One region of the Brevibacillus sp. NPDC058079 genome, then DNA from elsewhere that is predicted to be linked to it. Evidence: riboswitches for the same ligand, from Rfam matches in the RefSeq annotation. Region 1 holds a riboswitch; the other holds the start of a gene.

Region 1 (6,081 bases):
ATGGAAGTGAAGCGGATGATGATGAGGGGCCGGGTGTATGGGCGATCGATAACGTCATTGTCGACGAGAGCAAATTGAATTGGGATCACACGGCATTGCTGTTGTCCGGTTATAAGCCAGGTCGCTACAAAGTCAACTACTATAGCAAAAGAGACCCGGCGCAAGTATGGTGCGGCTACGTTCAAGTGATAGAAGATTTGCCTCCAATCAAGTCGTATCCGGCATGTGAGCCGGGTGATACAGGGGTAAGTCCGCCAAGCTCGCCACTTCTTCTTCGAAGCGAGAGCGGCAAGGAATACCGGGACGGACAAAAGATTACCGTGAACGCAGGCGATAATCTCGAAGAATGGGAAGACCTAAGGCTGATCGCTACTCATGCTGAGCTTGTCGGATCCAAAAAGATCAGGGATAAGAGCGAAAAGAAGGCCTACTATATGCCGAAATTTGAATGGAAACATGGCGAGATCGGTATTGGTGCCAGTCGGAAGCACAGTAACGGTACCATTTCCTCAGAAAATCGGATCGAGATCTTTTCCGGGGAGGAAGAGATCGCTAGCATCAAGCCTAGCAAAGGTGATGGCGACGATGGCGAGGGGCTTGAATCACTGAATTTGAAAAGGTATATCGATATGGATAAGCCTGGAGAATACAAGATCAAGGTAACGAATACGCTCACAAACAAGACCTGCACGGTTATCAACTCCAAAAGAAAGTACACGAAGAAAACCGATGTAAATGAGCGCAATGAAACATTGACGATTACAATTGAAGTGAAGTAGGTAGGTAGACCCCCTTGCATTTTGGCATGGGGGTTTTCGACTACAAGGGGAGGAAGTCCTGTGACAAACGAGCAGAAGGCGATCTTGGAAAAGTTCGGGTTTCGAATCGAAGGAGAGCAAGTGAAACATTTGAAGCTGGGAATCGTAAGAAATAAAAAAGAATTCGTCTCTCACGCCACGTCAGAAGAGTTGCAGGACTACATCAAGTCTATCTTGCGCAACCAATGTCAGTGGAGGCGAGGAGAATCTGAATGAGCGGCCAGGGAGGTTGTTGGGTTTGAGGGAGTCTAGGGAGACATTAGTTACGGCATTACGTGAAGTGGAGGCTTGGGAGAAGGACCAGAACGACTTGTGGTTCTGGGAAAAGCTTGGCAGACTTCCTTTTGTTCTGTTAGATCGGATTACGCCTGCTTTCGTTCAAGAGAAGCTGGGAAAAGCCGTAGATGAAATGGCAGCCTTTCTTGAGACAGGTGGAACTTATTTGGTGCAGGATGAACCGATTTACAAACGGTTTGGCAAACGAGTAGAGGGACAGGGCACGTCTGTTATTGGCAAAGAGGAGATTGCCGCTGTACCGCTTACGATCATGAATGATGTTGCAATGGAGTTAAAGGATTCACGTGCGAATTTTGCCACGGTACAAGGTGCCACGACTGGCTTCGGAGGGATTTTTACCCTCGCGATCGATATCCCGTTGTTGATGGGGACATCCCTAAAAGTATTACAAGAGATGGCTCTTGCCTATGGCTATCGACCTGAAGAGAAGAGGGAGCGGCTGTTCGTCGTCAAATGCTTGCAGTTTGCTTCATCAGACATCGTAGGGAAAAAAGCGATACTCGCTGAGCTCTCCCGCTTTGATGATCCAAATGCGCAGAGAGAGGTAATGGCGCAATTGCAGGGATGGCGTGAAGTCGTGGTAACGTACACTGAAAACTTTGGGTGGAAAAAGTTATTTCAAATGGTGCCCATTGCAGGTATTTTGTTTGGGGCGTATTTGAACCGCTCAACCGTACAGGATGTCGCCGAAGCGGGGATGATGCTGTACCGCAAACGGCGCATCCTGGAGCGGCTGCGTGAGAGCGAAAAGAGCGAGGAAATTACTGAGACCACTCCTCAACAGTAAGAGCGTAGAGGAGATGGTCCTCCCATACACCATTAATTTGCAAATAGCGTAACGAAAGTCCTTCCTGGCGAAAACGGTTTTTTTCCAAGACGCGAATGGAAGCTTGATTGCGAGGCATAACAGCAGCTTGTACCCTGTGCAGCCCAGCATCCATTAAAGCAAAGTGAAGAGCGAGATTTACTGCTGCTGTCGTATAGCCTTTGCCATTGCACTCCTGATCCATAAAGTAGCCAATCGTAGCATTTTGCCACGCGCCGCGTGCGACATTCGACAACGCTACACGTCCAATCATCTTTCCGGATTCTCGTGTGAATACGCCGAAAGCATAGGCTGTGCCACGTTCAAAATCATTCTGTGCTTGCGAAATCTGTTCTTGCTGTCCTGGGAGGGTCAGAAATGAAGCGGGGCGGATCGGTTCAAATGGTTGGAGAAAGTCATGATTACGCAGCCGAAGCCCTAGGAGCTCGGCTGCGTCTTGTTGTTGGAGAGGCCGTAAGAGAATCTCGTCTGTATGTAGTGACATGAGATCAATCCTCCTTAAAAAGTTGGATTGATAGTATATCATGTGCCAGAGTATTTGGGAAACATCAATTAGCCGAGCAATTCAGCAAACGATACCCCAAATGCTTTGCAAGTTTCCACTTCTTTTGCAGTAGGAGATAGCTCGATTTTCAAACCTTCCAAAGGAGTTTCCGCACCACGCTCGCTCGCCTTTTTTAGCAAAATATCAACAGCTGCACCGACATGCTCGTAAGCGGAGTCGCAAGAGCCAAAAGCAACTACCTTTTTCCCGCTGAGGTCAATATCGTCCATTTCCTCATAAAAATCCAGGCATTCGTCTGGCAATTCGCCATCGCCCCATGTGTAGGCACCAAGCAAGATTCCGTCGTAAGCTTCGAGTTCTTTTGTGTTCGCATCCATCACTTCTTTTATCTCCAGCTCAGCACCAGTTGAACGAATACCTTCTGCAATTGCTTCAGCAATTTCCTGTGTATTCCCTGTCATGCTCGCGTATACCATCAAAATGCTCATAAAACGTAAAACCTCCAATTAGATAATGAGTATCATTCTCACAAATAAAATTAATGAAAATGAGAATCGTTGTCAATAACTTTTTTCTTATTGCCACGTTTCATTGATTTTGGTAGAGTTAAATAAAATTATAATAATATACTCTAAATAGAGGTGCGCCGAAGAAGAGTAAGTCTTTTCGCAATCTGCCAGGGGGCAGGAGAAGGAAGAAAGGCTAAAGCGCCGAAGCTTATGCTATGCCCCTACGTAGCACAGGCTGGGGTGTCTCATGAAAAATGAACATCCTGTCACAAGGGACCTCAAGTCTTTTTGTGGAGCGCTATTTATGATTTGCTTATGTAGTATCAAAAGCAATGAGATAGCGAATGCACTCATTGCTTTTTTTGATTTACCATGCTGTTATTTTGAGGAGGATGTAACTATGAACATGATGGATGCTAACGAAATTATCGCGTTTATTCAAAAAAGCGAAAAGAAAACACCAGTGAAGGTATATGTGAAAGGGAACCTGGAGGGAATCGACTTCGGTGCGAGCTCCAAAGCTTTCATTACTGGTTCTACTGGTGTTGTTTTTGGTGAGTGGAAAGAGATTGAGCCAGTGCTCGCGGCTAACGCAGACAAAATTGAAGATTATGTGGTAGAAAGCGACCGTCGCAATTCCGCTATTCCATTGCTGGATACAAAAGGGATTCAAGCGCGTATTGAGCCAGGCGCAATTATCCGTGACCAAGTGACAATCGGTAATAATGCGGTCATCATGATGGGTGCTTCCATTAACATCGGTGCAGTCATCGGTGAAGGTACGATGATCGACATGAATGTTGTAGTAGGTGGACGTGGAACCATCGGGAAAAACTGCCACATCGGCGCGGGATCGGTTATCGCGGGCGTTATCGAGCCGCCATCTGCACAGCCAGTTGTTGTCGAGGACGATGTTGTCATCGGAGCAAATGCTGTCATTCTGGAAGGTGTACGCGTAGGAAAAGGTGCTGTCGTTGCAGCGGGTGCTGTCGTGATTGAAGATGTACCTCCATACGTAGTAGTTGCGGGAACGCCTGCACGTGTGATCAAGCAAATCGATGAAAAAACTCGTTCCAAGACAGAGATCAAGCAGGAGCTACGTCAGCTGTAAGGGAGAGAGTGCACATGGACTGGCGTTCGCTCGATGAACAATATATCGTCTCCTCTTACAAAAGACTTCCGATTGCCATAGAAAAAGGCGAAGGAAATTACTTGTACGATACGAACGGGAAGAGCTATCTCGACTTGTTTACCGGCCTTGCTGTAAACGTTCTGGGGCATTCTCATCCGCGCATTGTACAGGCTTTGCGTGAGCAGGGAGAGCGCTTCTTGCATATATCCAATGTATTTTTAAACACACCGGCTATTCGTTTGGCCGAGCGTTTGGTTGCGAACAGCATTAGTGGGAAAGTATTTTTCACCAACTCTGGTGCAGAGGCTACAGAGACTGCGATCAAGCTGATTCACAAATGGACGAAGAACGAGGGAGCAGGTCGTGAAGGCATTGTTGTCTTACGCAACAGCTTTCACGGGCGAACACTCGGAGCAGTGCGTTTGACGAGGCAGGCTCACGTCTATCAAGACTTTCCTCAGCCGGCTTTTCCTGTTTATGAACTGGATGTGGAGGACACGGAAGGATTGCGAGCGATTTGCCAGGAAGCAAGGCCCGCTGCGGTCCTCATGGAGCCAGTCTTGGGTTCCGGTGGTGTCGTGCCGTTAACGGAAGCATTCTTGCGAGAGGTAGCTGCGATCTGTGAACAAGAAGGCATGCTCTTTGTCATGGACGAGATCCAGACAGGAATGGGCAGAACAGGAAAGTTGTTTGCTTATGAGCATGCAGGCGTAATGCCAGACCTTATCCTTTTTGCCAAAGGCATAGGGGGAGGGCTTCCGCTCGGCGGTGTCATCGCTGGTCCAAAGCTGATGAACCAGTTCAAACCAGGGGATCACGGAACGACGTTCGCACCATCACCACTGTCTGCTGCTCTCGGGAATGTCGTGTTGGATGAATTGCTTGATCCAGCCTTCATCGCTCACGTAGAAAAAGTCATTGCGTACCTGTGGTCGGGCTTGGAAGCGTTGCGAACACGTCTTCCAGATCAGCTGCAATCCCTTCGCGGAAAAGGCTTGATGGTTGGAATTCCGCTCTCTTCCACTCCGGAAGAGGTAAGCCACTTGCAGCAAGCGTTCCTTGACGAAGGAATTCTCGTTGACGTGACGCAGAAAACGATTGTTCGTCTGCTTCCGCCACTGACGTTGACAAAAGCCGATGTGGACCGTTTTCTTGCCGTGTTTGAGGAGCAATTAAAAGTAAGATCAGGTACGAAAAAGGAGGCGTAGGGCATGACGACTTCCTTGTTTACACAAATTCGCCGAGACCTGCACCAAATACCGGAGCCAGGCTTCGCTGAAGTGAAGACGCAACAATACTTGCTCGATTATTTGAAAAAGCTTCCACAAGAGCGAATCGAGATCAAAACGTGGCGGACAGGCATTTTGGTCAAGCTGGCAGGAACAAAGCCTAAACGATTAATTGCCTGGCGGACGGATATGGATGGCCTGCCGATCGTAGAGGAAACGTCCTATCCGTTTCGCTCGCTTCATGAAGGATACATGCATGCATGCGGGCATGACATGCATATGGCGATCGCTCTTGGCCTCCTGACGCATTTTACCGAGCATCCGATAGCAGATGATTTGCTGTTCCTCTTTCAGCCGGCAGAAGAAGGTCCTGGCGGTGCTGAGCCGATGATGGAAAGTGAAGAGTTTGCAGGGTGGCGACCAGACTACATTTTTGCCTTGCATATCGCGCCAGAATATCCAGTTGGCCATATTGCGACGAAGCCAGGAATTTTGTTTGCCAACACTTCTGAGTTGTACATTGATTTGGTTGGCAAAGGGGGGCATGCAGCCTTCCCGCACAAGGCGAATGACATGGTGGTTGCAGGAAGCCATCTTGTGACACAGCTTCAATCGATTATTTCGCGCAATATGGATCCATTGGATTCAGCTGTCGTAACGATTGGCAAGCTGGAGAGCGGGACGAAGCAGAACATCATCGCAGAGAAGTCCAGGCTAGAAGGGACCATCCGAACCTTTTCAATGGAATCGATGGCACTCGTCAAG
Region 2 (6,081 bases), on a different contig from region 1:
CCCCTGACTATTCGGATATGCTCCCAGTAAAAACACGCCGTTGATTCGGTCCGGGTGGTTTGCTGCGAATTGAGCTGCCATAGTACCACCAAGCGAATGTCCTCCGATGACAAACGTTTTATTCGGGTACGCCTTCAATACTTGTGTGGCTCGCGTCAGATCACTTACAGCCAAATTCAGCGGCATTCGTGCGAGAAAAACATGGTAGCCGGAGCCTGCCAAGGCACGGGCAATCGGTGCATAGCTCTCCGGTTTGACAAGTGCTCCTGGATACAAGATGAGTCCCGGTTCGCGTGACTCCCCGCCTTGGAAAATAATCCAGTCATTCGTATCCATAACCGTAATCCCTTCACCGCCTTGCATGGCCGTTAACGCTGCCTGATCGGGCTGATATGGCTGCAAATACCATATAGCCAGACAAATCGCTCCAAGTGTCACCAATACGAGTGCCTGAAACCATTTTTTGCGCGCTTGACTCATCCTACCCACCTCGTTTCCGTTCCCATGTATATGCTACTTATTATGTCTCAAACATAGAAAAAACCGTCAGAGACAAAATCCCGACGGTCTTTGGTTAAGGCTCCATTAACCTTTTTCCTTCTGCCGCTCACGAAAACGGCGCACCTTCATCAGGTTTCCGCACATTTTGTCATCACACCAGCGGCGCACCCGGTTGCGGCTTTCATCATAAAACACCCAGCGGCAATCCTCGTTGTCACATATTTTGATTCGCTCCAGATGCTGTGGGGCAAGCAACTCCGCGAAAGAAGCTGCAATTTGTGCCATGACGAGTGACCATCCCTCTGCTTGGCTGGATTGCTTTTGCCTGTAGCCGCCCTCCTCATCTACATACAACACCTGCGTATGAAAAGGAGCGAGAGCCAACACTTTGTTCAATTCCGCAAGGTCCTCCTCTTGGAATCGGTCTCCACGGATTACGGCCTCTAGCATACGTCTCAAACGCTCCCGCAATTGCAAAAGAGACGCGGCACACGCCTCATTCATCGGCAGCGGTGCGGTTAGCTTGTATGTCTGCAAAAAGGATGACAGCCATTCCTCTTTCTCCAGACGATTTTCCCCACGACCAGAACCGCGCCAATCCCGCCAATCACTATTTAAAAAATCGATACAAAGCCAGTCCATGTCATCAACTCTCCTGACGAAACCCTTCATTTTTCTCTCTTGTATGACCATACAGGATATGGTAATCTTTATTTGTAACTATCGTAATTGAATTAACTGGTTACACAATCATTTCTTACAGCTATTATAGCGTTTCATCAATCTGTTTCACAGACGAGGAGGAAGCGTATGAATCGGAAGGAATTGCTTTTGCACGGATGGGAATGTGCCTATGACAAGGAAGACTGGTATCCACCCTTAAAAGAAGCGCTTGCCGGAGTATCAGTAGCGGAGGCAAACTGGCGCCCTGTGGGAGAAGCAGCCAACACAATCTGGGAAAACGTCAGCCACCTGCTTTATTACAAAGAACGCCTGTTGCATCGTCTTTTGGGCACCGAATTTCCTGGCTCCGCTGTGACGAACGATGATACCTTCACCCCATCCGGTGGTCCAGATGACGAAGACGCTTGGAAAGCTACCCTCTTACGAATGGAAAGCGTCCATCACCACATTCATGAAAAGCTTTCCTTGCTGACGGATGAAGAGTTAAACCAGATGGCTACCTATAAACCCATTTACCAGGCCGTAATGAGTCTTGTCTTGCATGATGCGTTTCATACAGGACAAATCGTCCAAATTCGCAAGCTGCAAGGCTCCTGGCCTGCCAGACGCTCATTTGAATAACAAAATTTCACATTGATTAATCCCGAACAATCCTTTATAGTTGTTAAATCACATAATTTCATACATGTTATCCTCATCTTTCACGGTGGGGATAGAGGTCGCGGCTTTTATATCATCCTGTACGAGATTCAGAGAAAATCAATGACTCCAGGTAAGGAAAATCCGCCGAAGCTCATATCGCGTCTCTGTGCGATTGGGTTGGGGCTGTACTCGAAAGAGGCAGAACTGTCACGTTTGCATGCCAAGCAAACGTGGTGAGCTATCTTCAGTGAAGGCTTGGTGGGGATTGGATGATACCGCCCTATGCCATTTTTTTGGCTATGGCGGTTTTTTAATTTCCGACCTTCCTTCTCAAAAATCAAGAAAGGTCGTGCAAGCAGCTTATGTCACAAAATCAATTGCAACGTGGTTTAAAAGCCCGACACCTGACGATGATCGCCATCGGCGGCTCGATTGGGACGGGATTGTTTCTCGCGAGTGGAGGCTCGATCCATTCCGCCGGACCAGGTGGAGCTTTAGTCGCCTATCTCGCCATTAGTATCATGGTTTACTTTTTAATGACCAGCTTGGGGGAAATGGCGTCCTTCATGCCTGTTTCCGGTTCGTTTTCGACGTATGCCACACGGTTCGTCGATCCATCTCTCGGCTTTGCTCTCGGCTGGAACTACTGGTACAACTGGGCGATTACCATTGCCGTCGAGCTGTCAGCTTCGGCACTTATTATGAAATATTGGTTCCCGGATACCCCAGCGATATTGTGGAGCGCTTTGTTCCTCGGATTGCTGTTTGCCTTGAATCTCCTGTCTGTGAAAGCCTATGGAGAATCAGAATATTGGTTCGCCTTGATTAAAGTAATAACGGTCATCATCTTTATTATTGTGGGTGTGTTGATGATTTTTGGCATTATGGGCGGCCAAGCAGTTGGCTTCCAAAACTTCACCAAAGGCGACGCGCCATTCAATGGCGGCTTCATGGCCCTGCTCGGTGTCTTTATGATTGCCGGATTCTCTTTCCAAGGGACAGAGCTCGTTGGTGTCGCAGCTGGGGAGAGCGAAGACCCTGCCCGCAACATTCCGAAGGCCATCCGTCAAATTTTTTGGCGCATCTTGCTTTTCTACATCCTCGCTATTTTGATCATCGGGTTGTTGGTTCCATACGATAATCCAAATCTGATCAGTGGCGACCTTACGGATATTGCGATCAGTCCGTTTACGATTGTATTTGAAAATGCCGGATTTGCTTTTGCAGCATCTGTCATGAATGCCGTTATTCTCACGTCTGTATTGTCAGCTGGTAACTCTGGTATGTACGCCTCTACACGCATGCTATGGAACTTGGCGAAAGAAGGAAACGCACCAAAATGGTTCGCAAAAGTAACAAGTAACGGCGTACCGATCAATGCCTTGATCTTGACTGCGCTCATTGGCGCCCTTGCTTTTCTGTCCTCTCTGTTTGGGGAAGGTGAAGTGTATGTATGGCTTTTGAATGCTTCCGGTATGTCAGGCTTCATCGCTTGGCTGGGAATTGCCATTAGTCACTATCGTTTCCGCAAAGCCTTTATCGCTCAGGGTCGTGACTTAAGCGAATTGCCTTATCGGGCAAAATGGTTCCCGTTTGGACCGATTTTTGCCTTCATCATTTGCTGTATCGTTATTTTGGGGCAAAACTACTCCGCATTCGTGGGTGGAATGATTGACTGGTATGGCGTCCTGGTCTCTTACATTGGCCTGCCACTCTTCTTAATCATTTGGCTCGCTTATAAAATCACCAAAAAGACCAAGCTCGTCCCGCTTGAACAAGTAGACTTCAGCATGGATGAATACACGAAGTAATCGAAGAAAAAAATACGGACTTCCGTTATCTAAACGGGAGTCCTTTTTCATATTTGCCAGCATATTAAAAATGGACCAAAAACAGCCGATAGTATAGACAAGAAGCAATTGAGATCCGTTTCCTTCCGTTCTCACAGCTCATACCAGTCATCTGATAAAAGGTAACCAGATCTCCTGCCATCACGACTGAACATGAATCCATGTGAGGAGAGTAGAACATGCAAATCCAATCGAATACCCGCTACCTAACCCCCCAGCTTCCAACTAACCAACCTGCACCCAAAATGGTGACAGGAACTAGTCTGGGATTGCCCAAGCCCGATACTGTAGACCTTCGTTCACACAAGGCACGCGAGCTACCTGCTGATGCCATCGAACATCACAGCGTCCAATTTTTCTTTAGCACAGAGATTAATGAGCGTTTGGATAAAATTTTCGCAGATAAACCACCCGAGGCTCGCAAAGGCTTTGACCACATCCTGGAGCAAAATTTTTTCAACTCCCAATCCACTTACACGGATGAAGAAAGAACTGCTTTGGTAGAAGTCGGTTTAACCCAAGGTAAATATTTGGCAGACCAATACATGGGTGATGAAAAAAATGCTGCTGAATTTTTGGATACCCTCCAGCTGCTTGCTGGAGTCGCCAAAACACGAAAGGTTGACCCTGCAACTGGCAGTGCCAGCTACGTAGAGCTTCCGCAAAAACCACATGGGGCGCCGAACGACTATGTTAATCCGTCCAAGCTGATGGAGCGGTATGACCCAGAAGCCTACAAAAAAATGCAAGCGGCCACAACCAATCAAACAGAGAAAGTAAGCACGCTGATTCAATTCGTCAAAAAGCTGCAACATCGTCCAGACTGGATCGCACAATACCGAAACGAACAAGCTACGCTTCTCTCCGATTTAAAAAATACAAAAATCGCTAACCGCTTTGAGAATGTAAATACAAAGGACGCCACTGAATTTGTTCGTCAAATGAATACGCTCGCTGAAAATACTTCCTTTTCAACCTTCACACCATTGCTACAAACGAATCTTGCCTCTTTTATGAAGATCCTAGCCAAGAAAACGAGTTAACTGCACAAAGATGATCGTCACAGCCTCCGCCCGAACTTTTCCTGGGACTGGGGCTGTTTTTTCGTGTGTAGTACCAGTCTCTTTCCTTTTCCAGTTAAGGAAATTGGCAGGCAGATGGTGGACATACTAACCCGTAAAGGAGGAGACGAACATGGATGACAATCGCGAAAACGACCTGCCTGATTTCAAACAACTGGATGACAGACTGATCGCTCAACCTCCGAATAGCCCAATAATCGCAATCCGTACCAATCTAGACAAGGAACCAAATGACATCGACAATCCGTATGTGCAGCAAGACTCTACACCCACTGGGCAAAATAAGGGGGACGCAAATGACTGATCGCATCTCAAAGGAAAAACCGGACATGGGTTATAACGGAAGCAATATGCATGGTTATTCCCTTACACCAAAGGAAGGGACATTGGACCAAACTGCAAAGACGGCTGCGGCAAAAAAAGAAAACAGGGACAAAGAATAGTTCTTTCCCATCACGAAGAACAAATCCCCTTTGGGGAAACAGGCAGATGCTCACTTTGCCTTTTTCCTGAAGGGGATTCCTTTTGAATTTCTGACCAAGAACATGATGAAAAAACATTTTCTTATTGACGAAATTCTATTGGAAATATATACTTTTCATGGATTTGATAATGAGAATCGTTATCAAATTCTTGCATATATGATCAGGAGGTTGCCCCATGAAATCCAGGCTCTTCAAACACATTTACAGCACAACATTAGTCACTTCTCTCCTCACAGGTGGCGCCCATATGGCTCTGGCCGCACCACTCGTGGCCACTGCTGAACAGACGGATGTTTCCCTTTTATCGCTAGATTTCGCAGTCGAACAGGCAATAAAGAACAGCGTTGATCTGGAGGTGCTTCGGCTTGATTTAGATATTACGAAGTACGAGACATCCATCACACTGAGAGAAAAAGAAGAAATCAAAAAAGCCGACATCATGACTCTGGCTGATGCAAAAAAGAAATTCGAAGACGCAGCCAAAGCGGTCAAAGAAGTAGTTGTCGATGAAGTCGCCCTGAATACGCAAAAAAACACCATACAATTGCAAGTGCAAAAAGCATTCTTCGAAGTCCAGTCATTAGACGCAAAAATCAAAGCGCAGAAGAAAAGCTTGCAAAGACAGTACTGGTTGGACTCCCAAGAAACAGAAGCTCACAAAAATCTTGCTGCCCTTGAAACCAGCTACAAACAAGCATTGGCCAAGCTCAACGATTTATTGAATGAAAAAGCGGACAGACAATGGAAAATGACCGCTACTGATCTGACCCAGCATGAGCTGCTTTCCCTGGAGCAATTGCATGCAAAAGCTTTTGAAAAACGTCCTGAGATGATCAA

What was found. Region 1 has a riboswitch for lysine ahead of dapD (2,3,4,5-tetrahydropyridine-2,6-dicarboxylate N-acetyltransferase). Riboswitches for the same ligand answer to the same signal wherever they lie in the genome.
Region 2: another riboswitch for lysine. It lies ahead of ACFVS2_RS23605 (amino acid permease); the one in region 1 lies ahead of dapD (2,3,4,5-tetrahydropyridine-2,6-dicarboxylate N-acetyltransferase).

What each region holds. Positions count from the first base shown of each region.
Region 1 is NZ_JBHVSO010000002.1:499,434-505,514, reverse strand. It holds gene ACFVS2_RS09115 (hypothetical protein) at 1-779, shown strand, start outside; gene ACFVS2_RS09110 (hypothetical protein) at 840-1,034, shown strand; gene ACFVS2_RS09105 (EcsC family protein) at 1,048-1,902, shown strand; gene ACFVS2_RS09100 (GNAT family N-acetyltransferase) at 1,877-2,425, opposite strand; gene ACFVS2_RS09095 (flavodoxin) at 2,494-2,934, opposite strand; lysine riboswitch at 3,075-3,264, shown strand; gene dapD (2,3,4,5-tetrahydropyridine-2,6-dicarboxylate N-acetyltransferase) at 3,356-4,066, shown strand; gene ACFVS2_RS09085 (aspartate aminotransferase family protein) at 4,081-5,295, shown strand; gene ACFVS2_RS09080 (N-acetyldiaminopimelate deacetylase) at 5,299-6,081, shown strand, end outside.
Region 2 is NZ_JBHVSO010000008.1:280,368-286,448, forward strand. It holds gene ACFVS2_RS23590 (alpha/beta fold hydrolase) at 1-480, opposite strand, end outside; gene ACFVS2_RS23595 (CGNR zinc finger domain-containing protein) at 586-1,143, opposite strand; gene ACFVS2_RS23600 (DinB family protein) at 1,312-1,806, shown strand; lysine riboswitch at 1,891-2,076, shown strand; gene ACFVS2_RS23605 (amino acid permease) at 2,190-3,638, shown strand; gene ACFVS2_RS23610 (hypothetical protein) at 3,857-4,720, shown strand; gene ACFVS2_RS23615 (hypothetical protein) at 4,872-5,063, shown strand; gene ACFVS2_RS23620 (hypothetical protein) at 5,056-5,202, shown strand; gene ACFVS2_RS23625 (TolC family protein) at 5,420-6,081, shown strand, end outside.